One region of the Bacillus sp. P4_D3 genome, then DNA from elsewhere that is predicted to be linked to it. Evidence: riboswitches for the same ligand, from Rfam matches in the RefSeq annotation. Region 1 holds a riboswitch; the other holds the start of a gene.

Region 1 (9,835 bases):
GAAACACTTAAACTGTTAGTAGAAGATTATGACTCGCTTCGAGAGGGGCTTGTATCATTTGATGTATGGAAAAATGAGTATTCATGTATGAATGTGCAAAAGCTTCGTAAACATAATTGTCTATCGTGTGGTGAGCAAGCGTTATATCCGTATTTAAATAAAGAAAACACTTCAAAAACAGCAGTGTTATGCGGGAGAAATACAGTTCAAATTAGACCACCTCATAAAGAAGAAATGAATTTTGAGCAATATAAAGAATTGCTGAATAATCGCGTGAATGATTTGAATGTAAATCCATATTTATTATCATTTTCTGTTGAAGAAAAGAGATTAGTTGCTTTCAAAGATGGTCGTGTACTTGTGCATGGAACGAAAGATATAAGTGAAGCGAAAACAATTTATCATCGCTATTTTGGATAGAAAAGGATGAGTGGGATGAAAGTGAATAAAGCTTTAACGATTGCAGGATCTGATAGCGGAGGCGGCGCTGGAATTCAAGCAGATTTAAAAACATTCCAAGAGCTTGGTGTGTATGGAATGACGGCTATTACAGCAATTACTGCTCAAAATACGCTTGGCGTTCAAGGGGTATATCCTGTTTCTTTAGAAGGAATTACGGAACAGTTGAATTCAATTGGTACAGATTTAACACCAGATGCTGTGAAACTAGGGATGCTATTTAGTAGTGAAATTATTCAAATCGTTGCAGAACATATTAAGAAATTTGGCTGGAATAATATTGTACTAGATCCTGTTATGATTGCAAAAGGCGGAGCATCATTATTACAACAAGAAGCAGTACAAGCATTAAAGGAATATTTATTACCAGTAGCAACTGTTGTAACACCGAATGTTCCGGAAGCAGAAGTGTTAACTGGGATGGAGATTCAAAATATAGAAGATAGTAAAGAAGCTGCGAAAGTATTGCACGAATTAGGTGCTAAATATGTGCTTATGAAGGGCGGACATGCAGAATATCAAGGTAATGAAGTAATTGATTTACTCTTTGATGGAGAAGAGTTTATTGAATTTAGAAGTGAACGAATTCCTTCGAAGCAAACGCACGGAAGCGGATGTACATTTGCGTCTGCAGTTACAGCAGGACTTGCTAAAGGGTATTCAATTGAAGAGGCAGTTCAAGAGGCAAAACGATTTATTAGTATAGCGATTGAAGAGCCGTTGAATATTGGAAGTGGTCATGGGCCGACGAATCATTTTGCGTACAAATTGAATAAAGCATAAGCATAAAGAATGGAAAAGCCAGTTTTACAACTGGCTTTTTTCTGTTTACTTTTTCCAAACACAGGAGTAATATATCAGCCAGAATACATTTTTGTAATATGCTGAGTCCAAATTTATGGAGCGGAGGAACCAATTTGTGCGTTGTCACTAGGGGTGAATCTTTCAATTTTGAAAGTAGGGCTACTCTCAAAGTCCGAATCCGACAGCTAACTTCGTAAGCGTCTTGAGAGAGGGCGGTGCCATGATGGATATATCACTTCGTCGGTCTGATTAGTATAGGAGAATATCAATCTATGTTTGAGTTCTTTTATGCTAAGGAGGATGAGGTACATGGAATTAATGCTTATTTGTGTTGGAGAAGAAAATAAGATAAAGAGTTTAAGAGAGCTAGTAGCATTTCAGCATGAGTTAATTATTTTTACAGCAAATGAAGAGATAGCAGCTGAAGTTAGGAATTGTGGATTTGATTCGACTTATAGCTGTAATAAGGAGCAGGATTTTACTAGTATTTGCGAGCGGATTAAGAAAGTAATTTTATTAGGAGATGAGCTTCCGATAGTTAGCTTTTTCACAGAACGCATTCGTTTCTCTTTTCAAGCGCCTATTACTGTTGTTACAAAGAATAAACGCTATCCAGCCAGGCTCTATGAAACAATTGGAGCTAAATTTGTAGTGTTTACGAACTGTGATAATATTTCTTTTTTATTTTTTGAATAGAGCGGGGGAAACGAAGATGAAGGTATTGTTACTAGGAGATATAGCGAATCGTTGGGTGGCATCGGTAGAGCGAGTTCAAGAATTGGTGGCGCTCGATCCTATTTTTCCAAGGCCATATATAATATTGCCATCGAAAGATGCCTTATATTTAAAAACAGATATTATCGAATATGAGCAGCTACATGCAGAACTGTCGCAAGTTTATATTCGGGGAAGAAATTTACGTGCATTTTTACGAGGAGAATAAAGGTTGAATGAAAAAAGAGCGAATACTGAGTGCAACAAGCTATGCACTTCATGTAATTCGCTCTTTTTATTTCATATTTAAAGGATTATTTTTATGAAAAAGAAAGAAAAGACAAGAAAACAGATGAAAGAATATTAATAACACGTAATGTAAACGCTTAAACGACGGAATATTTTCTTTTTTTTAGTAATTTGCCTCTTTACAAGTTAAATATAGAGGAGTATATTTACTCTCATAAATCATTTATGAAATTTCCAAAAAAACCTAAAATCGCTGAGTTCCAGAAATGGAGCGGGGGAACCAATTTTGTGCATCGTCACTTGGGGTGAATCTTTCAATTTTGAAAGTAGGGCTACTCTTTAGGCCCGAATCCGACAGCTAACCTCGTAAGCGTTTAGAGAGGAGGTTTACTTTGTGTTGTTCGTTTCGAACACTAAGTGGAGCTTAGTGTTCTTTTTTTGATAACTATATGGTAAATTTTAACAAAAAGCGAGGGGTAGTTATGTTAGATGTTGTAATGATCGGGATTTTTGTTGGGTTAGTCGCATCGATGGCAAGTCTTGCAAGTTGGTCAGATAAAGTTGTGAAAGAAGGGAAGCAATCATGATGATTGCCTTATCGGTTATTGTTGCAGCGATTACGGTGTACTTAGTGTACGCATTATTAAATCCAGAAAAGTTTTAATTAGGGGGAATCATTCATTATGATTTGGGTTGCAGTCGTTATTACAATGCTCTTGTTTATTTTAGTAGCAAAGCCAACGGGGATTTATTTAGAGAAAGCCTTTCAAGGTAGCAAAACGCTAGATAAAGTATTCGGGCCTTTTGAAAAACTTATTTTTAAAATTACGGGTGTAAAAGCATACAATCAAACGTGGAAACAGTACGCATTATCATTAGTTTTACTCAATGGATTCATGATTGTTGTCGTATATTTCATTTTCAGATTACAAGGTGTGCTGCCGCTAAATCCAGCACATATTGAAGGAATGGAGCCTACGCTGGCTTTTAATACAGCGATTAGTTTTATGGCTGATACAAACTTACAGCATTATAGCGGTGAAAATGGTTTATCTTATTTATCACAATTAATCGGGATTACATTTTTAATGTTTGCGGCACCAGCAACGACGTTAGCACTTGTTATGGCTTTTATTAGAGGACTCGCTGGAAAAGAACTCGGTAACTTTTTCGTTGATTTTACGAGAGCATTAACGAGAGTTTTTCTTCCTATCGCATTTATTGCAGCGCTAGTCTTTGTCGCACTTGGTGTACCACAAACGTTAGACGGGGCAGTTACAGCACAAACAATTGATGGTGCGAAGCAAAGTATTTTGCGTGGTCCAGTTGCATCATTCGTTTCCATTAAGGAACTTGGAAATAACGGCGGTGGATTTTTCGGGGCAAATTCTACACATCCTTTCGAAAATCCAGGACAAATGAGTAATATTTTACAAATGATGCTTATGATGTTATTGCCAACAGCACTACCATTTACGTACGGACGAATGGTAGGAAATAAAAAACAAGGACGTATCCTTTTCGTTTCACTATTTATGGTGTTTTTACTAGGGTTTATAACGATTACTACAGCGGAATTAAATGGGAATCCAGCGTTAAATGGAATGGGTATTGAACATGTACAAGGAAGTACAGAAGGAAAAGAAGTACGATTTGGAACAGTATTTTCTTCACTATACGCAACAGTAACGACAGCTGCTGAAACAGGAGCAGTTAATACGATGCATGATACATTAACACCAATTGGTGGTTTAGTACCACTCGTAAATATGATGTTAAATACAGTATACGGTGGTGTTGGAGCAGGCTTTGTTAACATTATTATGTATGCAATTATTGCAGTCTTTATATCTGGGTTAATGGTTGGACGGACACCAGAGTTTTTAGGTAAGAAAATTGAAGGTAAGGAAATGAAATTAATTGCGGTAACGATATTATTTCATCCATTACTTATTTTAGGGTTTTCAGCATTAGCTCTTTCAACAAATTTAGGGACGGATGCAATTTCTCATTCAGGTTTCCACGGTTTAACGCAAGTTGTATATGAGTATACATCGTCAGCTGCGAATAATGGATCAGGATTTGAAGGATTAGCAGATAATACACCGTTTTGGAATATTACAACTGGTTTAGTTATGTTTTTAGGGCGCTATTTCAGCTTAATTACAATGTTAGCTGTGGCAGCTTCATTGAAAGAGAAGACGGTAGTGCCAGAAACAGTCGGAACGTTCCGTACAGATAATGGTTTATTTGGAGGGATCTTTATCGGAACGATTGTAATTGTTGGTGCGTTAACATTCTTCCCGATGTTAGTACTCGGCCCAATTGCAGAATTTCTTACATTGAAGTAATGGAGGGTAAATGATGAGACCGGTAGTGGTAAAAGAAAAACAAATAAATCAGTCACAAATACATGCTGTGGAAGATGAGGTTAGACAAGCGAAAACGTTGGATCGTGATATCGTGACGCATGCGATGAAACAATCCTTTGCGAAATTGAATCCGAAAGTAATGATAAAGAATCCGATTATGTTCATTGTGGAAATTGGCTTTATAATTACGTTCATTTTATCCTTTCTTCCAAGTAGTTCTAATAGTGTACCAGGATGGTTTAATATAACAGTTTCTCTCATTCTATTATTTACAGTTTTATTTGCTAACTTTGCAGAAGCGTTAGCTGAAGGTCGTGGTAAAGCACAAGCAGATTCTTTAAAACAATCGAAGAAAGATGTGTTTGCAAATGTTGTAAAAGAAAATGGAGATATTGTTCAAGTTTCAGCAACTGATCTGAGAAAAGGTGACGTTGTTATTGTAAAACAAGGAGAAATGATTCCGAATGATGGTGAAGTAATTAAAGGATTAGCGTCTGTAGATGAATCTGCAATTACAGGGGAATCAGCTCCTGTAATAAAAGAGGCGGGCGGTGATTTTTGTTCCGTAACAGGCGGAACGATGGTCGTAAGTGATGAGATTACAATTATAATTACGAGCAATCCTGGTGAATCATTTATTGATAAAATGATTTCATTAGTAGAAGGCGCTGCTCGTCAAAAAACGCCGAATGAGATTGCTTTAAATACAGTATTAACGAGTTTAACTCTTATTTTCTTAATCGTTGTTGTGACGTTGCCGATTTTCACAAATTATTTAGGGTTTCAAATTGAAACAGCTGTACTTGTAGCGTTGTTAGTTTGTTTAATTCCAACGACAATTGGTGGGTTATTATCAGCGATTGGTATTGCTGGGATGGACCGTGTGACAAAATTTAATGTGCTAGCAATGTCAGGGAAAGCAGTAGAAGCTGCGGGTGATATTAATACAATTATTTTAGATAAAACAGGTACGATTACTTTCGGGAACCGGATGGCACATACACTGCTACCTGTAGGAAATGAAACGATTGAGCAAGTAGGAAAATGGGCTGCAATTAGCTCAGTTTTAGACGAAACGCCAGAAGGTCGATCAGTTATAGAATATGTACAAACGAAATCTATATCATATAATAGAGAACTTGCAGAACAAGGTGAATTTGTTCCGTTTAAAGCAGAAACGAGAATGAGTGGTGTTGATTTACAGGACGGAACGAAAGTGAGAAAAGGTGCTGTCGGTGCCGTTATTGAATGGGTTCAATCGCAAGGTGGAACAATTCCGAAAGATGTGAATCAAAAAGCAGATTTAATTTCAAAAGAGGGCGGGACACCGCTTGTAGTTGCAGTAGATGATCGTATTTACGGTTTGATTTATTTAAAGGATACAGTAAAACCTGGTATGCGTGAACGTTTTGAACAATTGCGCCAAATGGGAATTAAAACGGTTATGTGTACAGGTGATAATCCATTAACAGCAGCAACAATTGCGAAAGAAGCAGGGGTAGATGAATTCATTGCTGAGTGTAAACCAGAAGATAAAATTGCGGTTATTAAAGCAGAGCAAGATAAAGGGAAACTTGTAGCAATGACAGGTGATGGTACAAATGATGCCCCGGCGTTAGCGCAAGCTGATGTTGGATTGGCGATGAATAGTGGTACCACAGCTGCGAAAGAAGCGGCCAATATGATCGATTTAGATTCGAATCCAACTAAAATTATTGAGGTTGTAGGAATCGGTAAGCAATTGTTAATGACACGTGGTGCGTTAACGACGTTTAGTATTGCGAATGATATTGCGAAATACTTCGCAATCATTCCAGCGATGTTTACACTTGCGATTCCGCAAATGGAAGCATTAAACATTATGAAATTAACATCACCGCTTTCAGCAATCTTATCAGCATTAATATTTAATGCGGTTATTATTCCGTTACTCATTCCGCTAGCGATGAAAGGTATTGCATATAAGCCGATGAGTTCGAATGCGCTGCTTAGCCGAAACTTACTCATTTACGGGCTTGGCGGGGTTATCGTTCCGTTCATTGGAATTAAAGTAATTGATATGATCGTCGGCTTGTTCATATAAGGAAGAGGGGAAAAAGATGGCGAAGAAACAAAGTATACTATCACCAATTATTCGTATTACTTTTACATTTTTAGTTTTGTGTGGCCTCGTATACCCGCTTATTGTAACTGGTATTGCGCAAGCGGTAATGAAGGATAATGCGGATGGAAGTCTTATATATAATGATAAGGATGAAATAGTTGGTTCAAAATTAATCGGTCAAAATTTCACAGATCCACGTTATTTTCATGGACGCGTCTCTAGTATAGAATATAAAGCAGAGGCATCCGGTTCAAATAACTATGCACCGTCTAATCCAGATTTAGAGAAACGAGTAGAGAAAAGTATTGAAGACTGGAAGAAACAAAATCCAACCGTTCCAGTTACAGAAGTACCGATAGATTTAGTGACGAATTCAGGTTCAGGGCTTGATCCTGACATTAGTCCAAAGGCGGCTTCTGTACAGGTAGATCGTATATCGAAATTAACGAATATTCCGAAAGAAAAGCTAGATCAATTGATTAAGGATCAAACGGAAGGCGCTGCGCTCGGCTTGTTTGGAGAAGATCGCGTGAATGTCTTAAAGTTAAATTTAGAATTACAGAAACTAATGAAATAGAAATAACGCTACCTCAATCTAAAGGATTGAGGTAGCGTTGTTTCAAAAGAAAGGGTGTGAGTATTTTGTATGCGGATGATTATAAACCGACGTTTCAAAGGCGGACGCCAGAAGAGTATCTAGAATATATTCGTCAGCAAAATCGCGGGAAGTTAAAGCTATACGTAGGGGCTGCACCAGGGGTAGGGAAAAGTTATAAGATGCTCTATGATGCTAGAGAAATGAAAAAAGATGGTATTGATATTGTAATTGGTTTAATTGAAACACATGGGAGGGAAGAGACAGCAGAAGCGATTGCTGATTTAGAAAAAGTCCCTTTAAAAGAAATACAGTATAAAGGAAAGTTATTTTGTGAGCTTGATGTGGAAGGAATTATAAAGCGTGCACCGCAAGTAGTTGTAGTGGATGAACTCGCGCATAGTAATATTCCTGGATCTAAAAATAAGAAACGTTATATGGATGTACAAGAATTATTAGAAGCAGGCATATCCGTATTATCAGCATTTAATATTCAACATTTAGAAAGTGTTCATGACATTGTAGCTCAAATTACGAATATAAAAGTAAGAGAGCGTATTCCAGACTTTATTTTGCAAAAAGCAAATGAAATTCAACTCGTTGATGCAACACCGGAAGTATTAAGGAAGAGATTAATAGATGGAAAGATATATAAGGAAGAAAAAATTCAACAAAGCTTACAAAATTTCTTTACACTTAATAATTTAGGGGCACTAAGGGAATTATCACTTCGAGAAGTTGCAGATGATATGGATGAGAAAATTAGCCAAACAGTTATAGAACCGATTGGCGTGAAGGAAAAAATTCTCGTTTGTGTGCAATATAGTTCGACAGCGGAGAAATTAATACGGCGAGGTTGGCGCATGGCTGATCGGTTAAACGCTGAATTGTATGTCTTAAATGTAGAAAGGGAAAATATAGATTCCCTTTCAGCAGGGAAAAAGCAAACAATTGAAGAGTGGAAATCGCTAACGAATCAATTTGAGGCGAGCTTTGTATTAGAAGAAGCGAAAGGAAGAAAGCCAGCTGACGTTATTATTGAAGTTGCGAAAAGACTACAGGTGACACAAGTTTTACTTGGGCAATCGGCGAGAACACGGTGGGAAGAAATACGAAAAGGTTCTATTGTAAATGAAATTATGAGACAAACGAAGTATATTGATATTCATATCGTTGCTGATCAAAGAGCTTAAAATAGAGACTGGATTGTTCAGGAGTCTCTATTTTTCTTTTTTCAAGCCTTTTGAATATAATTTCTGAAAGAACTCATATATAATAGAAAAAGATACTTAACATAGTGAATAATTAAAGAGTCAATGTATATAAAGAGGAGAGAATAACATGCTTGAAAATACGGGGTTAGTATTAGAAGGAGGCGGTATGCGTGGTGTATATACTGGTGGGATACTAGAATACTTTATGGAACAAGATTTATATTTTCCATATGTAGTCGGTGTATCAGCTGGTGCTTGTCATGCAGCGTCGTATCTTTCCAGACAAAGAAATAGAAACAAAACGGTCAATATTGATTATGTATCACATCCGAAGTATTTATCGTATAAAAACTTATGGAGAAAACGTCAGTTATTTGATATGGAATTCATTTTTCATGAAATTCCAGAAAAGCATGTGCCGTTTGATTTTGAAACATACTTTAATAGTCCCGAACGCTTTCTTGTAGGAACAACGGATTGTGAAACAGGACAGTCTGTTTATTTTGAAAAAGAGGGAACGAATGATGATGCGCTAAATTTATTACAAGCGTCTAGTTCATTACCTTTCATCGCACCAGTAGTAAATTACCGTGGTAAGCAATTGTTAGATGGCGGGATTTCTGATCCGATTCCAGTTCGTAAAGCACAGGAGGATGGATTTAAAAAATCAGTCGTTATTTTGACGAGAAACCATGGTTACGCAAAGAAAAAATCGAAATTTGGCTGGGTTGCAACGAAAGCTTATAAAAAATACCCGAACCTTGTTAACACGATGCTAGCTCGTTATGAAGTGTATAATGAAACACTTCACTACATTGAAAAAGAAGAACAAGCTGGTAATTTATTTGTTATTCGCCCGGAAGTGCCGCTTCAAGTAGATCGTATGGAAAAGGATACGGCTAAATTACAAAATCTATATGAGCAAGGCTATGAAGATGCGAAGAGACAGTTTGCAGATTTACAGGCGTTTTTGCAAAAATAATAATTAGGCTGTGGAGAAGGAGTTCTCTGCAGCCTTTTTTGTATTGCTACTTATACGTTACTTTTTAAAAATGTATTAATGTTTAAGCGTTTAAAGAGTTTGTAAAACATATGGGTTTATTATTGAGAAAAATTGGCTTGAAGGGTATTATGACGATGTAGCGCTACTAAACTATTTAATTTATGAGGTGATTGTTAATGAAAGGAAAGGTTTTTTCAATTACAACTTTAGTAGTATTAGCAACATCAATCTCAACAAGTGCATTCTATCCAACTTTAAGTGGTCACAAAAGCGGTAATCTACTATCTTACAGAGCTCAAACGACTACGAATCAAAATGCAT
Region 2 (4,483 bases), on a different contig from region 1:
CTTAACTTCCTCCATTAAAATATCCATATATCACAACAAAAAACACTGTTTACTCATAAGTGATTACATTATATCAATATAACTTTAAGGCCTATATGCAATTATGCATAGCATATACACAAAAAGGATAGCTTCACTTTCGTGAAGCTATCCTTAAAAAATCTTATTACTTTTTCAAATGATATGGAACTGTCGTAATAACAACATTTCTTTTATAGAGTAAATACGCACGAATGAGTAAACTAGACTGATTATGAAGAATGTTATGCCAACCTTTTTTCGGAATAAACTGTGGTATAACGACCGTAACTCGGTAATTTGATTCACTCGCTTTATATTGCACTGTGTCAATAAATTTTGTAAGCGGCTGAATAATGCTTCTATAATGAGAATGTAATGTAACAAGCCTTACTTCAGGTTGCCACTTCTCCCATTTCTCTTCAAATTTCTTTTCCTCTTCTCTGTCAAAAGCAACATATACAGCGATAACTTGATCTGCAGAAAGAGCCTTAGCATAGTTCAATGAATTTTCTACTACATGAGTCATACCAGCTACAGGAACGACAATTACATTCCCTTCAATCGGAACAAGTGGTTCACAAGTTTTTAAACTTAATTGATCGCCCACTGCATCATAATGCTTCTTAATTCGATGGAACAAGAAGATAATAAAAGGTAAGAAAATAAGGATTGACCAAACTTGTGCGAACTTAGTTAAAAAGAACATGCTCATAACGATAAAACTAATGACTGCACCAATTAAATTAACCGTTAATCTTAAAGCCCATCCTTCAGGCTTTTCACGAAGCCATTTTAGTACCATTCCAGTTTGAGAAAGTGTAAACGGAATAAATACCCCTACTGCATATAGCGGAATCAAGTGTTCTGTTTTCCCCTGAAAAGCTACAATTAAAATAATCGAAGAAATCCCAAGTATAATAATACCGTTTGAATAACCTAGGCGGTCTCCTCTAATCGTAAACATTCTCGGTATGAACTTATCTTTTGCAAGATTAACCGCTAATAGTGGAAATGCAGAATAACCTGTGTTAGCCGCAAGAATTAATATTAAAGCTGTTGTACCTTGTATGAAATAGTACATGAAATTACGTCCAAAAGTTTGTTCAGCAATTTGTGAAACGACTGTTACTTCCTTACTTGGATTAATTCCGTAATAATAAGCTAAAAAGACAATTCCAGAAAATAAAACTGCAAGTAATGCACCCATTGCAAGCAATGTTTTCGCTGCATTGTTAGGTGCAGGATCTTTAAAGTTTGGAATTGCGTTAGATATCGCCTCAACACCCGTTAAAGCAGAGCTTCCTGAAGCAAATGCTCGTAACAGTAAGAACAAACTAATTCCCGCAACTGGTGTTCCAATTGGCGAATGCAGCGTGGGTGAAACGTGACCAGTCAAAATATTATATATTCCTACACCAATTAATATAAATAATGCTACAACGAATAAATAAACCGGATATGCTAAAACGGAAGCTGATTCCGTTACGCCTCTTAAATTTAAGATGGTAATCAATATGACAAATATAATCGCAATGATTACATTATGTGCATGTAAACTAGGAAAAGCTGATGTGAGTGCATCTGTACCTGCGGACACACTTACTGCAACAGTTAAAATGTAATCGACTAATAAAGATCCTCCAGCTATTAATCCCGGATTCATCCCTAAATTTTCTTTTGATACAACATATGCTCCGCCGCCATGAGGGTAAGCAAAAATAATTTGTCGATAAGATAAAATAAGAGCTGTCAATAATACTAATACCCCAACAGCTATCGGAATGGAATACCAATAAGCTATTGCTCCAAGACCTGCTAGTGCAATTAATATTTGCTCTGGTCCGTATGCGACCGATGACAATGCGTCAGAAGATAAAATGGCTAGCGCCTTCGTTTTATTAAGTTTTTGCTCTCCTAACTCAGTTGATTTTAACGGTCTTCCAATTAAAAATCTTTTAATAGATGAAACCAATGCTGTCCACTCTCCAATAATTTTGTACGAACGATTCTGCTAGTTACAGCGATAAACTATTTCTTCAGAAAACAAAAATGTCTACAAGCCATAACGAAATAGACTTGTAGACATTATTTTTTTTGTCGCACAAGCTCCACCTTCCTTCTCAATATAACGCTTACGAGGTTAGCTGTCGGATTCGGGCCTATGAGTAGCCCTACCTTTTTCAAGGATTCACCCCATTGGATTATGTACTAATCCATAAGAACGGGTCCCCCGCACCATGCGGCTTCAGCGATTTAGAAAATTGAAACTGTGGATTATAATACTCCTTTATTTTCAAAAAGTAAACAAAAATTTTAAAAAAGAAAAAAATTAAAACGATTGCGCATAATCCACCGAAAAATATACATAATGAATACTAAAAATCCACAAAGGAGACCCGTATGTCTAAAGAAAAGAAGCCACTTTTTTCCGATTCCTATTTAGATGCAGTAGCAAATGAAATTAATCAGCTATATGGTAAACGTGAAAGAGAACGAAATACGACAGATAAACCGAAAAGAAACGAATAAATTGTCAAAAAGAAACAAAAAAAGGATAGCAACATTTATATTTTGCTATCCTTTACTCTTTTTCATACCATTTCTTTAGTAAAAATCATTTTTTCATACACCTTTAAATTTTGATACACAACACTTAATAAAGGCACATCTATAGACATTTCCTCTGCTAATTTCAATAAGTATCCTTGTAAATGCTTCCCTTCAATGAGCGAACCTTTTTCCATATCCCGTTGCATCGATGACTTCATATCATACGAAATTTTATCAATCGTTTTCATATGTTCCTGGGCTATATTCTCCTTAACTGGAGCCCCCATAGATTTCATGATTTGCACTGATTCTTCAAATAAGTTCCTAATAAATTCTCGGCCTCCATCACTCTCACGAATCGGTCCTATCGGCGCACGCATTAATGTTGTCACACCTGACATTACGGTGATAAATAAATATTTATGCCACATATCTTGCACAATATTTTCACTTAAAACAAAACTAGCTTTTGTATCTGCAAATGTTTTAGAAATAAGCTTTATTCTCTCTGAATCTTGAGACTTAATTTCCCCAAATACAAGTCTGTTGGCAGCACTCGTTTGTACAATTTCTCCCTGATCGTTTAATGTCGTCTCGATAAAGCATAGACCGCCAATTACTTTCTCTTCACCTAATTCCTTTTGTAATAGTGATAAATGAGCGATACCATTTAACAATGGGATTATTACAGTATTTTTACCTACAAACGGCTTTAAATCTATGGTCGCCTCGTGTAAATGATACGCTTTTGTTGAAAATAAAATCACATCAAATGGAGTCGTTCTATCTTCTTTCGTTACCAATTTCGGTTGAAATGAAAAATCTCCATTAACACTACGAATAACAAGGCCTTTTTCTTCTAATTGCTGTTTTCTTTTGCTGCGAACGAGAAATGTAACATCTTCTCCCTTTTCTACTAATCGGCCACCGAAAAATCCGCCAACGCCCCCAGCTCCTAATACTAAAATACGCATACAACATCCCCCTTTTTCTAACACAATTATACTAATTTTAGTATACATAACATTATACATGTCCTTTGTTAAATAAGCTGAATTTTCATTCTTAATCTAATGAACAAGAGAGGTTATTTTCAAGAAAAATTGGGCATGTTGTTTCTATAGCTTATACGGAAAGGAAACAATGTAAATGGAGGCAATACAAACAATCGAGGAAAAAGATGTAACAACAGCTATATTTCAATTTATATTCCCGTTTTCGTTTAAAACTGGATATGAACAAAATATGTTCCCTTTCTTACAAAAAAATGATTTTCGACCTTTTCGACTCGATCATCTTGAAGATGAAAATACATATTACGGGAAATTTCAAGTTTCACATCAAAATATGGAAGCATACTATCTTTCCTTTACAAATAAAATTCTCTTTCCTCATTCAGAACATCAAAAAGGATTACAGCGCTATTCTAAAGACCTTAATTTAAATGGACATTTAACAACTAACCTTATTTCCGTTCCATTCAAGATACATTCTATTGATGTAACACTTTGTCCTTATGAGCTTGGGTTCTTAACAATTCGGACAGAAATAAAAACCGCTCCTAACATGACATTATCAGAAGCGATTGAATTCGCGGCTCGCTTCCGTGTACTTGAAACTAAAAGTGATACGACTGAGACTATTTGTATTGAATGTGATGGAAAAAAATATTCACAAGTAGAAAAACTTATATTCGGTGATTTATTTCATGGTTTAACAGACTTCTTTGAGAACAAGAGATTGCGGAGTTCTTACTTTCAAACATTCCCTTTCTTTGAAGACCAGCGAATGTATGTACAAACTCTATTATCCATAAACAAAGAGTCAGACCTTCATATAATCGATGTATATCGAGCTTCCAGTCTTTCCGGATTATCAGATGATGGTAAGCCATATATTAGTGCAAATAATG

Evidence for each region. A riboswitch is a leader RNA that binds a small molecule or an ion and turns the genes downstream of it on or off. The one in region 1 is predicted to bind cyclic di-AMP.
Region 2: linked by a shared signal. The riboswitch ahead of AC1DTM_RS14655 (APC family permease) and the one ahead of AC1DTM_RS08375 (hypothetical protein) in region 1 are both predicted to bind cyclic di-AMP.

The regions. Positions count from the first base shown of each region.
Region 1 is NZ_JBFUIN010000038.1:11,226-21,060, forward strand. Features, by position in the region: gene AC1DTM_RS08365 (thiazole biosynthesis adenylyltransferase ThiF) at 1-420, shown strand, start outside; gene thiD (bifunctional hydroxymethylpyrimidine kinase/phosphomethylpyrimidine kinase) at 427-1,242, shown strand; cyclic di-AMP (ydaO/yuaA leader) riboswitch at 1,332-1,479, shown strand; gene AC1DTM_RS08375 (hypothetical protein) at 1,573-1,959, shown strand; gene AC1DTM_RS08380 (hypothetical protein) at 1,976-2,206, shown strand; cyclic di-AMP (ydaO/yuaA leader) riboswitch at 2,468-2,613, shown strand; gene AC1DTM_RS08385 (SipW-dependent-type signal peptide-containing protein) at 2,709-2,813, shown strand; gene kdpF (K(+)-transporting ATPase subunit F) at 2,810-2,890, shown strand; gene kdpA (potassium-transporting ATPase subunit KdpA) at 2,910-4,577, shown strand; gene kdpB (potassium-transporting ATPase subunit KdpB) at 4,591-6,681, shown strand; gene kdpC (K(+)-transporting ATPase subunit C) at 6,698-7,279, shown strand; gene kdpDN (KdpD-like non-kinase potassium sensor) at 7,336-8,490, shown strand; gene AC1DTM_RS08415 (patatin-like phospholipase family protein) at 8,639-9,493, shown strand; gene AC1DTM_RS08420 (hypothetical protein) at 9,691-9,835, shown strand, end outside.
Region 2 is NZ_JBFUIN010000136.1:60-4,542, reverse strand. Features, by position in the region: gene AC1DTM_RS14655 (APC family permease) at 167-1,993, opposite strand; cyclic di-AMP (ydaO/yuaA leader) riboswitch at 2,136-2,282, opposite strand; gene AC1DTM_RS14650 (hypothetical protein) at 2,422-2,550, shown strand; gene panE (2-dehydropantoate 2-reductase) at 2,613-3,545, opposite strand; partial or broken gene AC1DTM_RS14640 (hypothetical protein) at 3,721-4,483, shown strand, end outside.